Regions from separate parts of the Lactobacillus rizhaonensis genome, predicted to be linked through region 3. Evidence: riboswitches for the same ligand, from Rfam matches in the RefSeq annotation. Region 3 holds a riboswitch; each other region holds the start of a gene.
The links. Region 3 has a riboswitch for thiamine pyrophosphate ahead of thiM (hydroxyethylthiazole kinase). Riboswitches for the same ligand answer to the same signal wherever they lie in the genome.
Positions count from the first base shown of each region.

Region 1 (3,283 bases), on a different contig from region 3:
TGATGATCGCGATAGCGATCATGATAGTGGTGGCACTATCGTTGTCATTTTTAAGGTGATAGCAATAGCTTTTGTCTTAATTTTGGGGCCTATCTGTGCCAGTTTAGCGCAAATGGCGTTGTCACGTAACCGCGAATACCTTGCTGATGCTTCTTCAGTAGAGTTAACGCGCAATCCGCAAGGGCTAATTTCGGCGCTTGAAAAAATTGACGGCTCTGCACCAATGAAAAAAGCTGACCCCAGCAGTGCGGGAATGTATATTGAAGATCCTATGCGTAAAAAACGCAGTTTTACCCATTTGTTTGACAGTCATCCACCAACAGCGGACAGAATTAAGCGTTTAGAAAAAATGTAAAAAAACAACCTTTTGCTAAAGGTTGTTTTTTATTTTAAATTAATATTTGCCTGCCTGAATAGTTCTGCACGCATTTGCACTGGCGTTTCATGATAATATTCACTGAACTTTTTATAAAAGAAGGACTTGCCGCTATAACCAACACGGGTAATTATCTCTTTGACGGAAATATCTGGGCGAGCAAGTAAACTTCGTGCTTCCAGCATGCGCCTTTCATCAACATGTTCCACAAAACTTTTGCCAGTTTTTTGTTTAACCAAACTTGAAAAATAATTAGGATTAAAGCCAAAATGCTTGGCTGCATCATTAAGCGTAATGTCAGTAAAATGGACATCAATGTATTTTTCCAGATCCGTTTTTGCAAACTGATGACTTGTTGCTGGAGCGGAAGTTAAATTTTGACTTCTGACAGCAGAAACGAAAAGCAAAGTAAGCTCTGCCATTATAGCGTTGCGGGTAAACAAGTCGTGATTAAGATATTCATCAATTATCTTTTTAAGTAGATGGGCAGATTCTGACATTAACGTTCCGTTTAATCCTAATAATCTTTTTTGCTCAAAAGTGGTATTAACTTTTTTAAGCAATTGTTTTTCAAAATTGTTCATTACAGTTAGATTGTCGAAAAAGTTCCGGACATCTATATTAGGATCAAATTCAAGCTTAACTAAAATATCTTTACTACCAGGTTTTAATATTTCATAATTGCTCTTTTTCTGTAGAAAGATGATATTACCATCATTTAGCATAAAATTCTGACTATTGATTCTCACTTTAGTTGAGCCTTTTGCCTCATACAGAATAGTCAGTCCTGTTGTTTGGTAGCGATGAATGCCCGTATTACGATTTTCTAAAAAGGCTATAAACAAATCAAAGTTGCTGTTACCTGGTTTTATTTTCACTTCATTAGTATCAGACCTAGCCGCATCTATGATACTGGCTAAATATTGTTCCAATTTAACTGCTGCCATTACTTTCACCTCTTATACAGTTTAGGGATTATATAGTTTTATTATATAGCAAATTTTCATCTTCCTAATATAATTTTGTTATTTTACCTTTATTATTGCTACATGAATAACGGAAAGACCCAGTGCATCTAGACAACTAATTTTCTTTTCTGTATAATAAAATTTAACATCGGGGTGCCTGTAAAGGCTGAGATTAAACCCGCAGAACCTGCTATGGATAATGCCAGCGAAGGGAAAACGAAAGATTTTACATCGTCAGGCTATTATCCTGACGATTTTTTTGGTAACTAAATTGATTAAATTAAATAACCTAACATTTTCATATGATAAACAAAACCAAATTTTAACAAACATTAATTTAAATATTCCTACAAAGCAGTTTTCATTGTTAGTTGGACCAACTGGCTGTGGTAAATCTACTTTATTGAAAATATTAGCAAAGTTATATCCTGAGTTTGCGGGACAATTAAGCGGCACTGTTACTCTGGGCGGGTTAAAGGCTGCTATGATGTTTCAAAATGCGAGTGAGCAATTTACTATGGCAACTCCTCGAGAAGAAATTATTTTTGCACTGGAAAACCTCTGCCTTAATAAGGCCCAGTATCTAAAACAGTTAAATGAAGCCGTTCAGTTTACCCAAATTGATTATTTACTTGATCAAAAAATTAATACATTATCTGGTGGCGAACAACAAAGAGTGGCATTGGCTGTACTCATAGCGATGAATGTTGACTTGTTTTTACTTGATGAACCCTTCGCCAGCTGTGATCCCACTGCCCGCAAGTTCTTAATCGCTAAACTAGCACATCTGCGCGATCAAGGTAAAACAATCATCTTAAGTGACCATGTGCTAGCTGGTTATGAAGGAATCTGCGACAATCTTTTTCAATTTCAGGGTAAACGCCTGGTACAGCTTTCTCAAGCAGAGCAGGAAAAATTGTTGCGAAAAAATACGGATTCTAGTACCTATACTTTTGTCTTACCAAAGGAAAATGACCGGTCGTGCTTTACCCTACAAAACGTTCAGATTAGACAAAATCGTTTACTTCTGAAGCAGGAACATTTAAATATTGTTTCCGGTAAAACCACTCTGATTACAGGAGCCAACGGTGTGGGCAAAACATCGCTTTTTAATGCTCTGACTAAAATGATCCCTTATTCAGGCAGCATCACCTACCACAACCGTGAAATTAATAAATTATCTACTCGTAAGTATTTGCTTCATGTAGGCCAAATATTTCAAACTGCGAGTGACCAGTTTATCAACGTCTCTGTTGCAGATGAAATTAACCTCAGCAAAAAAAAGCGGACTAATTCTTATTTTACTGATGACAAAATAGCTGCCGCGTTATCCTCTCTTGAGCTTGATTCACTGCTTGATCATGTCGTGTATTCATTATCCGGCGGGCAACAAAAGAAACTGCAAATCTTATTAATGTTGATTTCAGATCAGGATGTACTGCTAATTGATGAGCCACTTAGCGGTCTGGATGCAGATTCCGCTGTCAAAGTGATGTCTTTATTAAGAGAGAGTCAGAAAGCACGGAAACAAACGCTTTTAATTATCAGCCATGAGTTAAAGAATTTAGCTGATTGGTGTGATTATCACCTCATTTTTAAAGACCAGCATTTAACCTATACAAATAAGTGAGGTACTATCATGAATCCTAGTTTTAAATTTATCCTGGCTCTGATTATTTCTATAGAAATATCACTGAAATCAAGTTTACTAACAAACCTTTTTATCATATTCTTTGCATTGATCTATTTAATTTATAAACACATTAAATTAAGCAATTTGCTTTTAACTCTATTTATGCCTTTAATTGCTGCTTTTACAGTTTTTGCGACCTTATACTGGTTCTCGCCACAGCCCAGCTTACAGAACGCACTAAGCTTATCTAGTCGAATTTACGTTTATACTTTGACTATCTACTGCGTTTCAATAAGCACAACTGCT
Region 1 covers NZ_BTTV01000002.1:50,622-53,904, reverse strand. Annotated here, with positions in the region: gene htpX (zinc metalloprotease HtpX) at 1-355, shown strand, start outside; gene AAA915_RS03510 (helix-turn-helix domain-containing protein) at 385-1,323, opposite strand; TPP riboswitch at 1,484-1,575, shown strand; gene AAA915_RS03505 (ATP-binding cassette domain-containing protein) at 1,544-2,974, shown strand; gene AAA915_RS03500 (energy-coupling factor transporter transmembrane component T family protein) at 2,984-3,283, shown strand, end outside.
Region 1: linked by a shared signal. The riboswitch ahead of AAA915_RS03505 (ATP-binding cassette domain-containing protein) and the one ahead of thiM (hydroxyethylthiazole kinase) in region 3 are both predicted to bind thiamine pyrophosphate.

Region 2 (3,283 bases), on a different contig from region 3:
AGGCTAAGTCAAAGCCAACCAGTATGTCATAATTACCATTAATCAATCTTTTGATGCAAGAATCAAAATTTTCTTCGTCAAAATTTGGCTGACAAATATCTGGTATTTTTGAAGCAAATAATGCTGCGTCATTTTCAAAGCCTTGCAAAAAATGGACACGCAACAACTTTTCTGGATTTGGATCTGGATGGTGCCAAATTTCACTGTACAAATTGATAATTTCTACGCTGCGCTTATAGAAAACTTCTCCTACTGGCGTTAACGAGAATTTACCAGCAGAACGGTTAAGCAGTTTTTGACCCAACTCATCTTCTAATTTCTTAATAGCTGAACTGACTGCTGTTTCTGAAACATAGTTTCTCCTTGCTGCTGAAATAAAGCCGTGAGTTTGAACGACATCAACAAAATATTTTACTGGCATTAAGTTATAATTCATTTTGCACCTATGCTATTTAACACAAATTACTTTTTTCACATTTATAATATAAAAAATTTAGCCAACTTTAAACCGTATTCAATAGAAAAGTAGCATTAATTATCAAATATACCTTAACTGTTGGTAATTATGGCAAAAGTAAAGTAAAATGTTTAAGGATTAAAAAAGGAGTGGCATAATGTCTAGACTTGAAAAGCCTGTAGTAATTGGTATTACCGGTGGTTCAGGCAGCGGGAAAACTACCATTGCGCAAAAAATTGTTGCCCAGATGCAAGAGAATGAACACGTTTTGATTATGACCCAGGATTCATATTACAAAGATAATACTGGGATTCCTATGAGTGAAAGGAGGAACATCAACTATGATCATCCAGATGCCTTTGATGTTCCTTTGCTTAGAAAACAGTTGCAAGACTTACTAAATTATCGGTCAGTCGAGATGCCTGTATACGATTTTAAAGAGCATACCCGTAGTCAAAAGACCATTCATACTGAACCTGCCGATATCATTATTCTTGAAGGAATTTTGGTTTTAGCTAACAAAAAAATTCGTGATTTGATGGATATCAAAGTTTACGTTGACACAGATGATGATATTCGCTTTATTAGACGTTTAGAACGTGATCTAAATGAGAGGGGCCGGTCCATTAACTCTGTGATTGAACAATATTTAAGCACAGTTAAGCCGATGTATCATCAATTTATTGAGCCTACCAAGCGCTATGCGGATATTATTGTTCCAGAAGGCGGTAAAAATAATGTGGCCATTGATATGCTTACAACTAAGGTACACTCAATTTTAAGTAAAAAAGAAAAATAAAAAAGGAGTAATTGCTTCAAAGAGCAATACTCCTTTTTAAATATTTAGGCTATTTTTGGTTTCAATGCTTTATCAAATAAATTCGTAATCAGTTTAACTAAAACGCCATCAAAAACCAGAGCAGAAATGATATTGGTAATAAGCATTACGATTTGTACTTGCATACTAAATTTGCTCCAGCCATATAAAATATATGAGGGAACAAAGCACCCAAATGAAGCAAAAAACGCACCAGTTAAAACGCTTTTCCAAGTAAAATTTTGATAACGTTCTTTTTTAGGGAAAAAGCCGATTTCATTAGTGGCACCTTGGATAATTCCGGAAAGAATTGTCGTGGCACCCCACTGACCACCTATTGCCATTTCAACCACAGAAGCTAATAATTCTCCGATCGTACCGGATCCTGCAGTAGGAACAAAATACATCGCTAAAGGTCCGGCCATAAGCCATAAACCTGTAAAAACAGTATCAGTCACCGGTGCGAAACCTGTTGGCACCAACAGCATTTTTATTAAATTAAAAGCCCAGTTAAAGCCATATGTATAAATGACTCCCATAATAATTCCAATTAACGCAATTAAAATAATCGACTTTACATTCCATTTTGAAGTTCTAGTAAACATAAAAAATACTCCTAACTTTACATGTCAGTAGGAGTATCATTATTACTTAATTTTACACTTCCCTAACGCAGGTATTGTCCCGATCAGGTTCAGAGGGTATTTCTCAGCTTTTTGGCACCCCTAGTGACTGCTATTCAATTTTTACTATTATATCATACTTTAAAAAGAGCTGCAGGTTATTTTATAATTTCACCGTGACTGATGATATTAAAATTGACTAAAACTTGCCAGCTTTTCTTTAGTTAAATCACGAATAATAGCAAGCGCCAAATCAACAGATGCTTTAAAGTCAGAATAAGCACTAAAACAATAAGGAGAATGTTCATAACGAACTGGAATGCCAATCACTATGGTTGGTGCACCATTTTCATAATAAATGGCGGCTCCATCCTGGCCACCGCCAGTGCGGACAGAGCGAGTATACGGAATATTGTTCTTATCAGCTAAATCGCAGGCATATTGTTGAAATTTAGGATTAGGCAAAAAGGACGTATCCATGTCACGCAACATCGGCCCCCTCTTCAGTCCAGTTTGCGATAACCACTCTGGGGTAAAGGTATCATCTGCTGGACAAGATTCAAGAACGATTGCTAAATCAGGCTTTACTGCACGTGCTGTTACGTATGCACCACGCAAACCAACTTCTTCCTGGCTGGAAAGTGCTGCCACAACGTTAAATGCAGTTTGTTCACCTTTTAAATTATCTAGCACATCAGCCATAGCAGCTGCGCCAAAACGGTCATCAAAATCTTTGCCGAAAAACAAACCGGATTTTTCATTGTATTCACACTTGACATCCACAAAAATAGGACAACCAGTATCAATTTGATAATCATTAATTGTTTCAGCACGAGAACTGGAACCCACGTCAATAGACATATCAGCTACGTCCGGTACATTATTTTTTTCGGCCGCGGTCATAAAATGAGGCGGTTTAGTGGCCACTACACCAGGAACATATTCACCTGCACGATTTTTAATTTTTACGCGCAGAGCAGGAATATTATATTTAACCCACCCGCCAAGTGGTACAAACTTAATCATGCCGTTAGGACGGACAGCTTGGGTAATAAAGCCAACTGCATCTGAATGTGCATCCAGCTGAATTACTGGCCGGCCTGGTTTGTTTTCCTTTTTGCTGGCATACACATTGAGCATGCCATCAACCTTCACGTCAGCAAAATCTTGGACAGTTGCGGTAAATAGTTTAACAAATTCTCCTTCAAAGCCGGAGGTGGAATTGGCATCAGAAAAAGCCTTGAGCATTTTAATTTCTTGTTGTTTTTGCATTTTTTTACCTTTCACTAAAAATATCTTATTCTTTAATTTTACCAAAAACTGAGGTTGCACGTTAAAAATTTAAGCAAATCGAGAATTATCTTACTGCTTTTGACAATATAGCTA
Region 2 covers NZ_BTTV01000001.1:638,617-641,899, forward strand. Annotated here, with positions in the region: gene AAA915_RS03050 (LysR family transcriptional regulator) at 1-436, opposite strand, end outside; gene udk (uridine kinase) at 615-1,256, shown strand; gene AAA915_RS03060 (ECF transporter S component) at 1,301-1,879, opposite strand; TPP riboswitch at 1,922-2,011, opposite strand; gene AAA915_RS03065 (M42 family metallopeptidase) at 2,087-3,169, opposite strand.
Region 2: linked by a shared signal. The riboswitch ahead of AAA915_RS03060 (ECF transporter S component) and the one ahead of thiM (hydroxyethylthiazole kinase) in region 3 are both predicted to bind thiamine pyrophosphate.

Region 3 (3,283 bases):
ACGGCTAAAGACTTTACTTATGAAGCAATTGCCCACCCAATTGAAGTTGGTTCTAAATACGGTCCAATCAATCATTTTGCAGCGCAGCAAAATCTTAAATAACTATTCTTTGCCCGCTTCTAACTATTAAGATATACTTTAAACAAGATAATAGGGGTTGGTAAATAATGGCTAACAAAACAATCAAGATTGCATATTTATATGAAGACCTGATGAATACTTACGGTGATTCTGGCGACGTTAAAATTATCAGGTTTTTGCTAAAAAAACAGGGCTATGATACACAAGTTGATAATATTTCTCTTGGTGATCAATTCAACGCTTTTGATTATGACTTTGTCTTTTTTGGCGGCGGACAAGATTTTGAGCAAACTGTTGTTGCTAAAGATTTACCGCGTTATAAAGAAACTTTGACAAAGTATATTAACGAAGGCAAGCCTATGGTAGGTGTCTGCGGTGGCTACCAGCTAGTTGGCACATATTATAAAACTAATGCCGGAGTGACAATCAAAGGGCTAGATATTCTACCTTTCCACACCGTTTTTAAGGCAGATAAGCGCATGATTGGTGATACCCGCTACATGAGCGAATGGGGTGAAGTCAAAGCCTTTGAAAACCATTCGGGTCAAACCTATTTTGATGATAAGGATAAGCTACATCCCTTAGGAGAAATGATTGAAGGTTACGGCAACAATCCCCAAGATCACGTCGAAGGTTTGCGCTACCGCAATTTTATCGGTACATATTCCCACGGCCCTATATTAAAAAACTTGAATGTCGCAAACGCCATAGTCAAAATGATTCTAGAATGGCATAATGAGCGAATAGCAGCTAAAACAAATTAATTGCAAAAAAGCTACTAGGCGTAGTAAATCTAATTACTATGTCTAGTAGTTTTTTGATACTTAGTTATTATTGCTATTATAGTTGTGAGTGCAGGTTTTGCCCCCCAATTAACAAATATTTTTCAAAATTGTAGGATATTTTAACAGAAGTTACTCCCAGCCTTGTTTTTCATAAGCCATCTGCCAAAACTGCAATTCATAATAGCTGCTGCGCACAAAAGCAGTTTGCATTTGATCAAGTACTTCATTAGTAGCGTTTTCGGCCAAGGAATTGGTTAAATGCAGCATTTTGGCTACATTTGCACCATACCAATCGCCGTCATAAGTATCAATCCACTCCTGATAATAAGAAACAGGTGAACCTTTTTCAGCCATTTTCTGACCAATTTCCTGATAGAGCCAGTAACATGGTAAAAGCGCTGCTACCGCAGGCTTAACACCAGATCGATTTAATGTCATATGCATGTGATTAACGTAGTTATATGCTGTTGGTGCCACCGGAGTTTCAGCAATTTCAGCTGCAGTTATTTTTAATTCCTCAAAAAAATGTCCTCGCACTGATATTTCAACGTTTTGTAAGTCTTGCGCTCCCGCCAGTAAAAATTCCTTTGCTTCCTGATCATCTGTTTTTGCCGCAATTAATTCATGCAACTTACTAAATTCTCTTAAATAATAGCGGTCCTGCAACAGGTAAAATTTAAAAGTTGCAATTGGGAGTTTGCCACTTTGTAGTTCCTTAATAAAGGGATGTACCAAACTTTTATGCCACAACAACGCCCCTGCTTCGTGCAACTGATCTGTGAAATTCATGATTACTCTCCTCAAAACTAAATAAAATTTTAAACACGGCTTTTAACTATTACTAATTACATTTTACTAAATTTAAATTTTAACTACTATACGATTTTTTGCTTTTTAGCATAATCACTCAATAACAGCTAAAAGCCAAGCATTTATTTATAGTATAAACAGTTAGCATCTTTATCAACCCAGCATTGTAATCAATAGTATAATACGCTATAATTGAAAGCGATAACACGAGGGGTGCCTTTTAGGCTGAGATGAATTTTTTTCAGACCCTTTGAACCTGTAAGCTAATACTTGCGTAGGAACGTGTCAAAAACGCTTAAGCTTTGGCACTTCCACGTGCCAGGGCTTTTTTATTAATCAAAATTTTTCAAAAACATTTAGTCGGGAGTAATAAAATGCAGTTAGACTTATTAGATAAATTACGAGCGCAAAATCCCGTTATTTTTAACATCGCCAATTTTGTGACAGTCCAAGATGTGGCGAATGCTGTCAATGCTATTGGTGCTTCACCAATTATGAGCAATGAAGTCGCTGAAGCCGAAGAAATAGTGCGAATGGCTTCCGCAGTGGCAGTTAATATTGGCTGTTTAACCAAGCAGCAAATCAATCATATTAAAAAGGTAGAAGACCTAGCAAGGCAGTATAATAAGCCGATAGTATTTGATCCTGTTGCGGTTGGTGCAGTCGAATATCGCTACAAAATCGCAGATAAGCTTTTATGGGATTTTCATACCAGTATTATTCGCGGTAATATTGGTGAAATTGCTGCACTAGGTGACTTCAACTGGGATTCAAAGGGCATCGATGCAGGTTCCGGCTCCGGTAATATTGATGATATTGCTATGAAAACTGCTCAGAAATATCATTGTACGGTCATTGCCAGTGGTCCTACAGATACAATTAGTGACGGTAAAAGACTGGCTCATATTCACAACGGCTCACCACTTTTTAAAACTCATGTGGGCTCAGGTGATATGTTGTCCAGTATTGTCACAGCTTTTACCGCAGTCACTGATGATCCGTTTGAAGCGGCTCAGATAGGTGCTTTAGTTTTCAGTTGTGTGGGTCAAATGGTTGTCCAAGATCATCCCGGTGTTGGACCAAGTACTTTTGGTATGTACCTTATAGATTATTTGTACAAAGTAGCAGTCGCTGATATTAAGCAAATTGCTGATTTTGATTAAGGAACTTCATGATGACAGAAAAAATTAATTCTTTTCCCCAGGTTTTAACTATTGCCGGTACAGATTCAGGTGGTGGTGCCGGAATAATGGCTGACCTTAAAACTTTTCAAATGCAAAAAGTATTTGGAACAGCTGTTGTAGTAGCAGTGACAGCACAAAACACTTTAGGTGTACAAAAATCTTTTTTACTACCACTAGAAATGATCGATGCCCAATTTGCATCTTTAGCAGAAGATTTTCATATTCGTGCTTGTAAAACGGGAATGTTAGGTGATGCAGCTCATGTTCACCAAGTTGCTCTTAACCTGCAAAAGTATGACTTTGGCCCTATTACCATAGATCCCGTGATGATTGCTAAAGGAGGTGCACCACTTTTAAGTCAAGATGCTGTTGCCACGGTTAAAAATGAACTACTGCCTTTAGCCGATTTAATCACACCTAACT
Region 3 covers NZ_BTTV01000006.1:23,834-27,116, forward strand. Annotated here, with positions in the region: gene thiD (bifunctional hydroxymethylpyrimidine kinase/phosphomethylpyrimidine kinase) at 1-102, shown strand, start outside; gene AAA915_RS07615 (type 1 glutamine amidotransferase) at 168-845, shown strand; gene tenA (thiaminase II) at 996-1,655, opposite strand; TPP riboswitch at 1,876-1,974, shown strand; gene thiM (hydroxyethylthiazole kinase) at 2,051-2,839, shown strand; gene thiD (bifunctional hydroxymethylpyrimidine kinase/phosphomethylpyrimidine kinase) at 2,851-3,283, shown strand, end outside.